Regions from separate parts of the Methylobacterium phyllosphaerae genome, predicted to be linked through region 3. Evidence: riboswitches for the same ligand, from Rfam matches in the RefSeq annotation. Region 3 holds a riboswitch; each other region holds the start of a gene.
What was found. A riboswitch is a leader RNA that binds a small molecule or an ion and turns the genes downstream of it on or off. The one in region 3 is predicted to bind cobalamin.
Positions count from the first base shown of each region.

Region 1: linked by a shared signal. The riboswitch ahead of MCBMB27_RS12150 (CbtB domain-containing protein) and the one ahead of MCBMB27_RS27350 (TonB-dependent siderophore receptor) in region 3 are both predicted to bind cobalamin.
Region 2: linked by a shared signal. The riboswitch ahead of MCBMB27_RS25645 (TonB-dependent siderophore receptor) and the one ahead of MCBMB27_RS27350 (TonB-dependent siderophore receptor) in region 3 are both predicted to bind cobalamin.

Region 1 covers NZ_CP015367.1:2,713,280-2,718,101, forward strand. The annotation lists gene MCBMB27_RS12145 (discoidin domain-containing protein) at 1-1,089, opposite strand, end outside; cobalamin riboswitch at 1,256-1,448, shown strand; gene MCBMB27_RS12150 (CbtB domain-containing protein) at 1,485-1,667, shown strand; gene MCBMB27_RS12155 (CbtA family protein) at 1,684-2,421, shown strand; gene MCBMB27_RS12160 (DUF1636 domain-containing protein) at 2,414-2,815, shown strand; gene cobW (cobalamin biosynthesis protein CobW) at 2,812-3,846, shown strand; gene cobN (cobaltochelatase subunit CobN) at 3,918-4,822, shown strand, end outside.
Region 2 covers NZ_CP015367.1:5,599,659-5,604,480, forward strand. The annotation lists gene MCBMB27_RS25630 (alkyl/aryl-sulfatase) at 1-315, shown strand, start outside; gene MCBMB27_RS25635 (patatin-like phospholipase family protein) at 410-1,459, shown strand; gene MCBMB27_RS25640 (hypothetical protein) at 1,792-1,992, shown strand; cobalamin riboswitch at 2,559-2,765, shown strand; gene MCBMB27_RS25645 (TonB-dependent siderophore receptor) at 3,002-4,822, shown strand, end outside.
Region 3 covers NZ_CP015367.1:5,996,384-6,001,205, forward strand. The annotation lists gene MCBMB27_RS27345 (acetyltransferase domain-containing protein) at 1-734, opposite strand, end outside; gene MCBMB27_RS27350 (TonB-dependent siderophore receptor) at 734-2,860, opposite strand; cobalamin riboswitch at 2,974-3,168, opposite strand; gene MCBMB27_RS27355 (Ldh family oxidoreductase) at 3,572-4,621, shown strand.

The DNA.
Region 1 (4,822 bases), 2.8 Mb from region 3:
GACGTCAGAGATCAGCGATTCGCTCTGGATCTCTACGGGCAGGCCGCGCTGCGCCGCATAGGCTTCCACTTCTGCAATGACCGGGTTCAGCCGGTTCTCGAAGACGAGCTTGACGGAACGGATGCGGCCCTCGGCCTGCAGCCGGTCGATGACCATCCGGTAGAAGGCGAAGGGCGGCTGCGGATAGTGCGGGTCGACCCAGGTGCTGAAGATGTCGCCCGACCGGATATGGATCAGGAGCTGATCGTCGGGCTTGGCCGCAAATGTCCGCGGCAGGCCGTTGAACAGGGGCCGGATCACATCCTGAACGATCGCGCGCGAGTCGATCGGGCCCTGCAGCGCCGTCACCCGCTCGAACTGCGTCGGATCGAAATACAAGCCGGACAGGAAGTAGCCGTCCGGCGGAAGCGGCTCGTCCGGCGGAATGAACGTGATGCCGTCGCAGGTCAGCCTCTGGGTCAGAAAGATCACCTTGCTGCGGTCGACCTTCGGGACCTTGATGTATTTCAGGTTGAGCGCCTTCGCGATCGAGACCGCGATGATGTACTGCACGAGGCAGTTGCCGAAGGCGCCGTTCTCGAACAGCGACAGGCCGACGAGGTTGCGGCTAGCGCGGCCAGGCGCGGCTTCGAGATTGTAGGTGACGTAGACGTTAGCGCCGGGCTTCTCGTTCAGGAGCGTGATGTCGAGCCCGAGCAGCGCCCGCAGGGCGATGAGGTCGATGGCGGCTTCATCGGCGCGGATGTCGACGCCTGCGACGAGCGCCGGATCCGGCACCGCGATCCGCACGAGACGCGCCCAGGCCCGCTCGTCGGCGCCGATGGCGGCCACGAGGGCGCCCGGCTTGGCGGTCCAGCCGACGATGTCGGGCGCGGACCACGTGACGCCGTCCTGCGAGACCTCGACGGCCACATCGCCGACCTCGGGCGCGACAGCATCCTGTACGGGTCGCAGCGCGATGGCGCGGATCGGAAAGCGACCGTCCAGATCGATCTCGAGCCAGGCGGTGCCTTCGTCCTGTACGATCCGGGGGGCGCGGCCGGTGGCGAGATCGACGAGGACCGGGCTCGGATCGTCTGCGAGGGCCATCGGGTCTCCGAGAACTGAGCGGAGGCGCCCATGCCGGGCCGGCCGGGCATCCGGTGCGGCGGTGCCCGCATCGGGGCGCGGACGTCAAGCCCGGCCACCTGCGAAGGGACGCACGGGAATCCGAACGGATCTGGCGCCGCTCCGTTGTGTCGTCGCCGGCATGCGTCTACAACGTGCCGGTGACGGTGCCCCGGCAACGGGGTGAAAAGGGAATGCGGTGAGGGGTTTCGCCCCGATTCCGCGGCTGCCCCCGCAACTGTGAGCGGCGAGCGCCTGCCAAGCGCCACCGGAGCGATCCGGGAAGGCGGTGGGCGCGCCGAGCCGCGAGCCAGGAGACCTGCCGTCGCAACAGGATCCCGCAATGCCGCCGGTGGGGCGGCTGGAGACACTCGACGATGACCGCTCAGACCCTCGCCCCCGTCGCCGCCGGTACCCGCTCGTCGGAGCGTCCGGTCGCCGTCGCGCTCGCGGCCATGCTGGGCCTCGGCCTGCTGTTCATGGCGGGTTTCTCGCCGGCGATCGCGTTCCACAACGCGGCGCACGACTTCCGCCATACCCAGAACTTCCCCTGTCACTGACGCCCTCGGCGCAGGGATGATCATTCGGCTTCTGTCGGCGGCCCTGGCCGCCGGCTTCTTCGCGGCTGCCGTTGTGACGGGCCTCGAACTCACGCTGACCTCGCCGCTGATCGTCGCGGCCGAGCGCTACGAGCAGCAGGAACCCTCGCATCAGGCCGCGAAGGCCCTTCCGATCGTGCTCGCCCATGCCGGGCATGACCACGCCGCACCCGCCGCGGCACCGGAATGGCAGCCCGGCCCCGGACTGCCGCGGATGGCCTTCACCGGTCTTGCGACCCTCGTCGGCGGCGTCGGCTACGCCCTGCTGCTCGGCGCGGTGATGATCGCCTGCGGCCGCGAGCCGACGCCGCAGGTCGGTCTCGCCTTCGCGGTGGCGGGCTTCGCCAGCGTCGCCCTCGCGCCGGGCCTCGGCCTGCCGCCGGAACTGCCCGGCAGCGCCGCTGCACCGCTGGCCGCGCGGCAGGCTTGGTGGGTGATGACCGCGGCGGCGACCGGAATGGGGCTCTACCTGATCACGATCCGCCGTGCTCTGATCACGATCCTGGGTGGCCTCGTCCTGATCATAACCCCCCACGTCGTCGGCGCCCCGCAGGCACCGGAGGCCGCGTCGGAGCTTCCGGCCGCGCTGGCCGCACAGTTCGCCGCCCGGTCGCTGGCGATCAGCTTCGTCTTCTGGATCCTGATCGGGTTGGGGCTCGGCTGGGCGTGGCAGGCGTTTTCCCGCGACACGCAACGGGGAACGGCCCGTGCCTGAGACCGTCCTGTACGTCTGCATGACCTGCCGCCGTCCGGATGACGATCCGGATGGACCGCGCGCCGGAGCACGCCTTCTGGAGGCGCTGCAGGCCCGGAGCGCCGGCACCCCGGACCTGCGGGTCGAGGCGGTGGAATGCCTGTCGGTCTGCAAGCGGCCCTGCACCGTGGCGGTCGCCTCGGCCGACCGCTGGACCTACGTCTACGGCGACATGGATCCGGCCGCCTCGGCGGAGACCATCCTCGCCGGGCTCGCGGCCTATGCGGCGACCTCGGACGGCATCGTGCCCTGGCGCGAGCGTCCGGAGGCCTTCCGCAAGGGCGTGATCGCCCGCATCCCCCCGTTCCCTGAACCCCGCCCGCTCCCCGCCGGCACCCTGGAGGCCGCGGAATGACCATCGTGAACAAAATCCCCTGCACCATCGTCACGGGCTTCCTCGGAGCCGGCAAGACGACACTGGTCCGCCACGTGGTCGAGAACGCCAGGGGGCGCCGCCTCGCCATCCTGGTCAACGAGTTCGGCGACGTCGGCTTCGACAAGTCCTTCCTCGCCGCCTGCGGGGTCGAAGGCTGCACCGAAGAGGCTATCGTCGAGCTGCCGAATGGCTGCATCTGCTGCACGGTCGCGGACGATTTCGTTCCGGCGCTGGAGACTCTCCTCGGCCGCGCCGAGCCGCCGGAGCACATCCTGATCGAGACCTCGGGCCTCGCGCTGCCGAAGCCGTTGGTTCAGGCGTTCCAGTGGCCGGCGATCCGCTCGCGGGTCACCGTCGACGGGGTCGTCGCAGTGGTCGACGGCCCGGCCGTCGCCGCCGGCGTCTTCGCGGACGATCCGGAGGCACTGGCCGCCCAGCGGGCCGCGGACCAATCGGTCGATCACGACAATCCGCTGGAAGAGGTCTTCGAGGACCAACTCCTCTGCGCCGACCTCGTGGTCCTCAACAAGGCCGACCTCATCGATGCCCCGACCCGCGCTCGGGTGCGTGCCGAGGTGGAAGGCCACCTGCCCCGGGCCGTGAAGGTGGTGGAGACCGAGAACGGCGTCATCGACCCGCGGGTGCTGCTCGGTCTCGCGGCGGCCGCCGAGGACGATCTCGATTCCCGTCCGTCGCATCACGGCGAGGGCGAGGATCACGACCACGACGACTTCGAGACCGTGGCGCTGCCCGTCCGCCCCGCGATCACGGCGGGCGATCTGGCGGCCCGGGTCGAGAAGGCAGCCGAGATCCCGGGCGTCCTGCGGATCAAGGGTTTCGCCGAGGTCGAGGGCAAGGCGATGCGCCTCGTGGTGCAGGGGGTCGGCCGGCGCGTGGCCCACCATTTCGACCGGCCGTGGAAGTCCGGGGAGGCCCGGGACGGCAACCTCGTGGTGATCGGCCTCAAGGGGTTCGACCAGCGCGCCGTCGCTGCGGCCCTCGCGGGATGACGGCCGCCGCGCGCGCCTGCGCGGCTGACGGCGGCGCGCCGGTGCGCGCGGCCGCGGTTTAGGGGCCGTCGATGCATCTCGTGCGCATCGATACCGTCTCGCTCGACGAGGGTGAGGCGGCGGTGGATCTCGGGCAGGAGCCCGGCGATCTGGTTGTGCTGTCGTTCACCGACAGCGACCTCGCGGCGGTCGGTCAGGCCCACGCCGCAGAGCCCGGTCTGCCGAGTCTCCGGCTCGCGAAGCTCGCCAAACTGCGGCATCCGCTGTCGGTCGACCTCTACGTCGAACGCGTCGTGGCGCACGCCAAGGTCGTGGTGATCCGTTGTCTGGGCGGACTGGATTACTGGCGCTACGGGATCGAGCGCTGCGCCGAAACCGCGCGGGCGCACGGCGTCGTGCTCGCGGTCCTGCCGGGCGACGACCGGCCGGACCCCCGTCTCGCGCCGTTCTCCACCGATCCCGCCCTCGCCGGGGAACTCGACGCCTATTTCCGTGCCGGCGGTCCCGGCAATCTCCGGCGCATGCTGCGATCCCTGGCCATCCGGCTAGGCGCCGAGGGGGCGGTCGAGCCTCCGCAGCCCCTGCCCCGCGGCTTTCCCTGGTGTCCGGGTTGCGGCGCTCTCCCCCTCGAAACAGCCATTGCCGCGGCTGAAACGGCGACCCCGCTCGACGGCGCGCCGTCGCCCGCCCATCCGCTGGCCCTGCTGCTGATCTATCGCTCCGCCGTGCTCGGCGGCGACACCGAGCCGTTCGTCGCACTCTCAGCCGCCCTGCGCGCCCGCGGGATCGGGGCGCTGCCGATGGTCGTGTCGAGCCTGAAGGAGCCCGAGGCCGCCGCGGCGGTCGCCGATGCGGTGCGGGCGCGCAGACCCGACCTCGTCATCGCAGCCACGGCGTTCTCCGCGCGTGAGGACGGCACCGACTTCGTTCTCGACGGCGCCGGCTGCCCGGTCATTCAGGCCTTCACGGTAGGGTC
Region 2 (4,822 bases), 400 kb from region 3:
TTCATCGTCGAATTGGAAAACGCGACGCTGACCAACATCGCGGGGTTCCAGGCCGAGAAGCCCGATCTCACCCTGACCATCAACCGGTCGGATCTCGAGCAGACGATGATCGGCGCCAAGACCCTGGAGGCGCAGATCGCCGACGGGACCGCGCAGGTCGAGGGCGACGCCGGCATCCTGAGCCGGCTGGCCGCCACGATGGTGACGTTCGACCCTCGGTTCGAGATCCTGCCCGGCACCAAGGTGCGCGGCGCCGCCAATCGCGTGCAGTCAGACCCGTATCGGGCCGATTCCGGCGAGGCGGTCGCCGAGTAGCCGGCGACCGCCACTCTTGCTCCGCAGCCGGTCGCGGTCCGGGATGGCCGCAGGGCGACGGAAGAGGTGCTCACGGGATGAGGGATGCGGTCCCATGTCGGATGAGGCGATCACGGCGGGCAGGCGGGGGCGGGATCCGGTCCTGATCGATCTGGCCCTGCAGGGCGGCGGCGCGCACGGCGCCTTCACATGGGGGGTCCTCGATCGCCTGCTCGAGGAGCCCTGGCTGAGCGTCGACGGCATTTCCGGGACGTCGGCCGGTGCCATGAACGCGGCCGTCCTCATCGACGGCTACGAGCGGGACGGCGCCTCCGGTGCGCGCGCGGCACTCCAGGCCTTCTGGGACGCCGTCTCGCGCGCGGCCCGGTTCAGCCCGCTGCAGCGTAGCCCGCTCGACGTGATACTGGGCCGCTGGACGCTCGATTCCGCGCCTCTGTATCTGGCCGCGGACCTGATGGCGCGGGTCTTCTCCCCGTATGACCTCAATCCGCACGACTTCAATCCGCTCAGACAGATCCTGGATTCGCGGCTGGATTTCGAGCGCATCGCACGGAGCCGGATCAAGCTCTTCGTCACCGCGACGGATGTTCATACGGGCCGGGGCCGGGTGTTCCGCAACGCCGAGGTCACGGCCGACGTGCTCCTCGCCTCGGCATGCCTGCCGACCCTGTTCCAGGCGGTTTGGATCGACGGTGCCTCCTACTGGGATGGAGGCTATTCCGGAAACCCGACGATCACCCCCCTGGTCCGCGAATGCGAGTCGCGCGATACGATCATCGTGCAGGTCAATCCGGTCGAGCGCAGGCAAGCGCCGACCTCGGCCCGGGAGATCCTCAACCGGCTCAACGAGATCTCCTTCAACGCGGTCCTGCTCAAGGAACTGCGGATGATGGCCTTGCTGCGGCAGGTCGCGCCCACGGACAATTCCGAGTGCGCACGATGGGCGGCCATGCGCATGCACCGCATCGCCAGCGACGTTGTCGCCGAGCTGGGCTCGTCCTCGAAGCTCAATGCGGAATGGGCATTCCTGACGATGCTTCGGGATGAGGGACGCCGGAGCGCCGCGACGTTCCTGACCGATCATGGGCCGGATCTGGGCCGGCGTCCGTCCTTCGACCTCGACCGACTGCTCGAAGGCGTCTGACGCAGCCGGAACGCCCCGTCGCGCATGACAGAGCTTGCTGAACTTGATCAAGATCACGGCGCCTATATTGATTTAAAACTTATATTTATTTGGTATAAATGCGGCATGTGTTCCATTTATCAGTCTTGCGCGTCGCAGATCGACGATATCTTGTCAGACTAAATGGGTCTCTGCCCAAGCCTCTTCAAACCGGTTCACGCGCATGATCGGCGCGGCACTTCGCAGTCGGACCGGCTCGATTCCGGGGGAGCGCCTTCACACCGAAGACCGCTCGTCGCATCCGGCCGGCCCCGGAAACGGCCCGGCGCCCACAGACAGAGGAGTGAACGCTAATGCACACGATCCGGGCTCTTCGCGCGGCGCTGGCCGCCTTACCCCTGTTGACCTTCGCGACGTTCGCGGACGCGACGGCCGCTGGCCCCACACCGGGCAAGGCGCTGGCCGGACCGACGGTGTCGGAAGCCAGGGTCACCATCGGCCGTCACAAGGCACTTCCGAAGAAGAAGCGTATCCATCGCGAGCGGAAGATGTAGGGGCGATCGAGCGACCGCAAATGCATGACTGACTTGACCGGCTGGCTTAGAACCGAACCGATCGAGAGCATCTGCCCGGTGCAAAGCCAGCCTGTCAGGGTATCGGGTTCGCGCCGAACGAGAAGTTTTGGCACGGGGCCACCGCGACCACGGCGATGACGCATGCCGCGATCCAAGGCTGGACGGCAAGGCCGGCCCTGAGATGGAGCGGGTCACCGAAGGACCGTATGCCGGGTCATGAGCTCGGGCCGCGCGTTCCGCAGTCAGCAACACGATGCCAAGAGCGTTCCATCGGATTTCCATTCAGCTGAGACGCTCGGCGCCCAGCGGCGCATGAAACAAGGCGTCGATGACCGCTCGTCCGTTCGGTTCAGCATAGCGCATATCCAGCCGCCATCGGCCCGCCGATCTCATTCGGACCCGCGTCGTCCGAGCCCAATCCGGTCCATCACCGCAACGTGAGAGCCGTGCATTCCATCGGGGATCGGACTGTGTCCATAGCGCCACACGTAACGTAACACTGTTACAAAGTTTGTCAGGCCCGTTGACCGGATGCGCGCCGGTGGCGAATATCGTCCAGCCAAGGTTCTTCGGGTCCCGGCCCGGAGCTAAGACGGGAATTCGGTGCGCTTTTCGGAGCGAATCCGAAGCTGCCCCCGCAACTGTGAGCGGCGAGCGCCTGCTACCGATGACCACTGGTGCTTGCACTGGGAAGGTCCGGCGGGCGCTTTGACCCGTGAGCCAGGAGACCTGCCTTCGGCACGATGACGTCCCTCGGGCGGGGTGCCCCGGCGGAGCGCGCGGTGTCGCCGTCTCGTGGGCGACGCTGCCCGTATCCCCGTGGCCTCCACCCGGCAACAGCGAGTGTGTGGTGGCGACCTCCGAACGTCCGTCTCTCGGCGAGCCTGCGCGGTTTTCAGCGCCATCAGCGCGTCGTCCGCGGACTCCGCATCGCGGTCGGCGGCTGGCGCTCGCCGCTGTCCTCTCGGCCGGGCTTCCGATCGAGGACGTGCGGGCGCAGGAGAGCGTGACGTTGGAGGAACTCTCGGTCGAGCAGGTCGGGGAGGGTGCCGGCCGCACGACGGCCTCCGGGCGCGGCACCATCGGCCTGATCGGCCCGACGCCGGGATACGGAGCGGGCACGGCCGTCAGCGCCACGCGCACCGCCACTCCGCAGATCGACGTGCCGGTGGCCGTCTCCGTGGCGCCGCGGGAGACGATCACCGACCTCGCCGCCACCCGCGTAGACCGGGCGTTCAACTATCTGCCCGGCGTCGCCCAGCAGAACAATTTCGGGGGGCTTTCGATCTTCAGTTACGCCATCCGTGGTGTGACGACCTCGGAGATCTACAAGAACGGTTTCCCCCTCAATCGCGGGACCCCGCCTCCGCCCGACGCGCAGAACATCGAACGCATCGAGGTGCTCAAGGGACCGGGGGCGGCCCTGTTGGGACGCAGCGATCCCGGCGGGCTCGTCAACCTCATCACCAAGCAACCCACCGCCGAACGGTTCGTCGAGTTCGGCAATCAGGTCGATTCGTTCGGTCTGACCCGCGGTACCATCGATGCCGGCGGTGCCCTGAACGCGGACGGGACGGTCCTCTATCGCTTCAATCTCGCCGCACAGGGGGCCGGCAGCTTCCGCGACTTCGTGGACAGCGACCGGCTGCTCGTGGCTCCAGTGGTGAGTTGGCAGGTCACGCCGGACACACGCGTCACGGTCGAGACCGAGTTCGTGAAGAACCGCATCGTCTTCGACCGCGGCGTGATCGCGCTCAACCGCCAGCTCGGCTTCCTGCCGCTCTCGCGGTTCCTCGGCGAGCCCGGTCAGAGCACCTACCAGAACAACAATTCGCTGCAGGTCCGCGTCGATCATCGCTTCGATGAGAACTGGCAGATGCGGCTCGCCGCTTACTTCAACACCGGCGATCTGGAAGGGGAATCGGCGGAAATCCGCGGAATCGCCGCCAACAACCGCACCGTCTTTCGCGACCGCAACGTGCGCGACTATCGCTGGGACGTGGCGGTCGGTCAGGCCGACCTGATCGGGCGGTTCGACACGGGCGGCATCGGCCACACGCTCCTCCTCGGCATGGACCGGGAGAGCACCGACAGCCGGACGGTCTATCTGCGCTCGAACTTCCGCACGAGCCCCTTCGCCCTCGACATCTATTCGCCGGTCTACGGACAGGCGCTGCCGCCGATCACCATCCCACGCAACAATCTCGAGCGCATCACCAATACCGGCCTCTATGCGCAGGACGAGATCGTCCTGAGCCCGGAATGGCGGGCGCTGATCGGCCTTCGGCTCGACATCTTCGAGCAGAGCTTCCGCGAGCGCGTGGTGCGCAGCCAAGTGGACCAGTCACGGGTCGCGGCCTCGCCCCGGGCGGGCCTCGTCTACCGGCCGATCCCGGAACTCGCCTTCTACACCAATGTCGGCACGAGCTTCCGACCGAATATCGGCACCGACGCCGCCGCCGTCACGCGCGGCACGGCGCTGCCGCCCGAGACCGGCCTCGGCTACGAGGTCGGTGCCAAGTCCGAATTGTTCGGCGGCAATTTGCTCCTCACCGCCGCCGCCTTCCGTGTGGAGCGGGAGAACGTGCTCACGCCCGACCCGGCGAATACCGGCTTCTCCCTCGCGGCCGGCGCCGTGCGCAGCCAGGGCTTCGAGCTGACGGCCCAGGGACAGATCACGCCGGAACTGAAGCTCCTGGCCGGCTACGTCTATGCCGATGCCCGGGTCACCAAGGACAACGTCCTTCCGGTCGGCGCCCCCCTGGTCAACGTGCCCCGCCACTCCGGCAGCCTGCTCGCGGTCTACGAG
Region 3 (4,822 bases):
GCCAGCATCGTGATGCCGGCTGCAGCGAAGCGGCGCTCCCGCGTACCCGCGGCGACGCCGGGCAGGAACCACGGACCGATGGCATAGCCGAGCAGGATGACCCCGATCCAGGGAAGCACCGGGTAGGTCGTCTTAGCCACCAGACCGAATGGGAGCGCGATGACGTCGCGCTGGTGCAGCATGGCCCAGACGGCGAAGAAGGAATCATCGGGCCGGAGTTGGATCGGGTCGAGGAGGTTGTGACCGCAAACGAGCAGCATCCCGACGGCGAGAAGAAACGACCGCGGCAGGCCGATCAGCGCGGCCAGGACGATCATGCACACGCCGATGCACCAGATCACCTGAAGCCACAGCGTCGGGCTGGCGACGCCCCAGTACAGCTCCGAGAGGTAGAAGACCTCAAACGCTATCAGGACGAGGCCGCGCTTCACGAGATAGGCGCGCGTTTCCCCCAGGGTGTGCCGGGTGCTGAACAGGTACGCGGCCACCCCCGTCAGCACGATGAAGATGGGCGCGCACAGGCTGACCGCGAGGCGGGCGAGATACAGGGCCGGCATGGCGGTCCTGGCATCCATCGGGTCGGCGACGGGCACGTGCAGGAACCAGGTCTCGCGCAGGTGGTCGAGGAGCATCAGCACCATCACCAGCCCGCGCAAGGCGTCGATAAAGGCGATGCGTCCGGTCCTGGCCGATTCCTCTGCCGTCGCCTCCAGAATGCCCGGATGCACGCCCATCAGAACCGCGCCGTCATGCTGACGATCACCCGCCGGGGCTCGCCGACGCCGACCCAGAAGGCGTTGTAGGAGCGCTCGTAGTAGGTCTCGTCGAAGATGTTATCGACGTTTAGCCCGAAGCGCAGGTTCTCGTAGCGGTAGTAGACCAGGGCGTCGGTCAGCACGTAGCCCGGGAGCCGGAACCGCTCGTTGCCGCTGTCCCCGAGACGCGAGCCGACGGCCCGGACGCCTCCGCCGAACCCAAAACCCTTCCAGTCGCCGGCCTGGACCTCGTAGACGCCGAGCAGGCTGCCGGAGTGGCGCGGGATGTTGAGGAGCGGCGAGCCGACCCTCAGGACCTCGTCGCGGGTCACGGCGGCGTCGATAAAGGCGTAGCCCCCGATCACACGAAACTCCGGCGTTACCTGTCCGACGAAGCTCAAGTCGAAGCCCTGGCTGCGCACCGCCCCGGCGGCGATCTGGAAGAAGAAGTCCCTCGGGTCGGTGGTGAGGACATTCTCCTTCTCGATGTGGAAGGCCGCTCCCGTCACGCTCAAGCCCGTGAAGAGGTCGAGCTTGACCCCGGCCTCGTAGCCGAAGCCGGTCTCGGGGGCGAAGGGGCGGGTCGCGATGTCGAAGCCGGTATTGGGCCGGAACGAGGCCGCCACGTTGCCGTAGAACGAGAGGAAGGAGAGCGGCTGGTAGACGAGACCCGCACGCGGTGAAAAGCCGGTCCGGTCCTGCTCCGTGCGCTCGTTGCTGACCTTGTCGCGGAAGGTCTGGTTGTAGAAGTCGGTCCGGTTGCCGAGGAGCAGCTTCCACTCCGGACTAAGCGCGATCTGGTCCTGCACGTAGACGGCGGTGTTCCCGACGTTCTCGCTCGCGCTGTAGCGCCGCGTGATGGGCGGCTTCGGCTGGCCGTAGACCGGGTTGAACAGGTCGATGGCGAACGGGTCGAGCCGCGGCGTCGAGCGCAGCAGGTTCTCGGTGCTGTTGTAGCGCTCGTGCTCAAGGCCGAGCAGCACGGTGTGCGCGAACGGCCCGGTGGCGAAGTGCCCGACGAGTTCGGCCTGACCGATGGCCACGCCCCAGGTAAAGTCGTGCCGGCGGAACTCGCGCAGCAGGGTGCGGCCGTCGTCGAGGAGGCCGGTCGCGCCGGTCTGCAGGCCGGTCAGGCTGCCGGTGTTGAAGTGGCCGGCAACCCTGAGCTGCCAGTCGGCATTGAAGGCGTGATCCAGGCGGATCTGCAGGATCCCGGCTTCTGACACCGAGTCGTCGCCCGGCTCACCGAAGAATCGCGAGCGCGGGACGAGGCCCAGGCGGTTGTTCACCGCGACCGTCCCGCGGTCGAAGGTCTGACGGTTGCGAAGGTACTGCGCCTCGACGGTGAGCTTGGTATCTGGGCTGATCAACCAACTCACCACGGGCGCGACCAGGACGCGGTCGCCGTCGACGAAATCGCGAAAGCTGTCCTGCCGGGCGAGCGCGCCGTTGAACCGGTAGAGGACGGTGCCCTCCTCGTTCAGCGGTCCGCCGGCGTCGACGGTGGTGCGCGCCGTGCCGAAACTTCCGAACAGCGTGCCCATCTCGACGAAGGGCAAGGCGACGGGCTGCTTAGTGAGGATGTTGATGGTGCCGCCCGGATCGCTGCGCCCATAAAGTGCCCCGCTAGGTCCTTTAAGCACCTCGATGGACTGCACGTTCTGGGTGTCCGGCGCGCCATTGTATCCGCGGGCGATGTTGAAGCCGTTGAAGAAGATGTCCTGGGTGGCGAAGCCGCGCACTGAGTAGAGCGCGAGGTTCTGGGCTCCGAAATCGTTCTGCTTGCCGACGCCCGGCACGTAGTCGAGGGCGCGCTCGACGCGCGTGGCGGCGGTGTCCCGCAGGACCTCTTGAGGCACGACGTCGACCTGCTGAGGCAGCGAGAGACGCGGCGTGACCGTCTTAGTGCCACTGTAGAGGTCCTTGACCTGGTACTTGGGGGCGGCCGTGTAGCTACCCTCGACCGAGAGCGGGTCGAGAACGACCGATGCCGGGGCGGTCTCGGCTCGTGGGCTCTGGGCGGTGGTTGGGGTCACCCCCTGGAGGGCGAGCGCGAGCGACGCGACGGACGCGCGAAGCCACCATTGCGGAGCGGGACGGGACACGGGCCTGGGACCTCGGGACGGCTGTGGCACGTCACCGCGAACGAGGCCTCGGCGCCTACCTCACCGGGCGGCGCTTCAACACCCGCCAGGACACCCCGCCCGACGCGTTTCGCGTGTGACCACGGCTGACGGCAGGTCTCCTGGCTCACGGGTCATCGCCCTCGCACCGTCTTCCCGGGGCTTGACCCAGTGACATGGTGGTGAAGGACTCACCGCTTACAGTTGCGGGGGCAGCCACGGCATCGGGCTGTCACCCTCACCGCGTTCCCTTTTGATCCCCGAGGGGAACCGTCACTGCTCAGCTACAGCCTCACGAACTCGTGAGTCAACGCGAGCGTCGTAATAGCGCCGCCGTGACGCCGGCTTTGGCGTTTGGCCAGCTCCTGCAATGGGTCGAACGACCGCTCTTTGGGTTTGATGCTTCAAAGCCGATTGGCCGGAAACCACTCAACCCCGCCATTCAGAGACGCCAGTCGGCGTGGCTGTGTGTGGCCGAAAGCCGCTGGTCCGCTTCGGAGCAGATTCGCCGGAAAACCGGACGAGCTCCTAACGACCCAATCCAGCCGCCTGGACCGCCATCGCAACTTCCCAGAAGCGGCCGTCCGTCAGCCCTCCGGCAACTTCGGCTCGGGTTGGTAAGCCGTCATCGGGCCGCTGCCCCAAAGCCGACATTTACACTCGCTTCTCTCGCCGAGATTTCAGGAGCGACTTATGGCAAGCGCCACACGCATTCCCGCCGACAAGCTGCTGGACTTCGCCAGCGCGGTCTATGCTGCGGCCGGCATGCCGGAGCCCGATGCGCAGCTCGCCGCCGACACACTAGTCCAAGCCGACTTATGGGGGCACCAATCGCACGGGGTCATGCGGCTCTCCTGGTATACAGCGCGGCTGAAGGCGGGCGTTTGCGCTCCGGTCGCGCGCCCTGAGACGGTGGTCGATGCCGGCGGTCTCGCCGTGATCGACGGTCACGACGGAATGGGGCAGGTGCTCACCGCCCATGCCATGCGGGAGGCGATCCGCCGGGCGAAGGCGCACGGGGTCAGCGCGGTCGCCCTACGCAACTCCGGGCATTTCGGGACGGCCCTTTACTTTACGCTGATGGCCGCGCGCGAAGGTTGCGTGGCGTTCCTATCGACCAACGCCAGCCCGGCGATGGCACCGTGGGGGGGCCGCAAGAAGACGGTGGGCACAAACCCGTGGTCCTGGGCCTGCCCGGCCGGCTCGCACGCGCCGATGGCGCTGGACATCGCCAATACCGGAGTGGCGCGGGGCAAGGTCTACCTGGCCAAGCAGAAGGGCCAGCCGATCCCGGAGGGGTGGGCCCTCGATGCGGCCGGTAGGCCGACGACCGACCCGGCGGCGGCCATCGACGGGATCATCCTGCCGATGGCCCAGCACAAGGGCTACGCCATCGCGCTGATGATGGACATGCTCTCGGGCGTGCTCACCGGCAGCGCCTTCGGGCCGCGGGTGACCGGCCCCTATCAGACCGAGCACCGTAGCGGGGCGGGGCAGTTGATGATCGCGATCGACATCGCCCAGATCCAGCCGCTGGCGGAGTTCAACACGCGCATGGACCAACTGATCGCTGACTTGAAGTGCGTGCCGCTGGCGCAGGGGTTCGATGAGGTCTTCTATCCAGGCGAGATCGAGGCCCGCAACGCAACGCGGAACCGCGCCGAGGGCTTGGCCCTGCCCGACGACACCCTCGCCGACCTGCACCGGCTCGCCGAAGGAACCGGGCTTACTTCTAGATGGTAAGGAAGGATCGTCAGAAGCGGTCCATCCCCCCTTCGGCAGTGGGTCTTGAACGGGCGCGTTGGTAGTGTCCGCTCTTACTGCATGGCCACCCGAAAGCGGGCTGGCGGAAAACCGCCCCGAGCGGACAGTCCGGTAGCGACCCAACCCAGCCACTCGGACCACCGTCGGCGCCGCCCAAAAGCAGCCATCCAGCGACTGTCA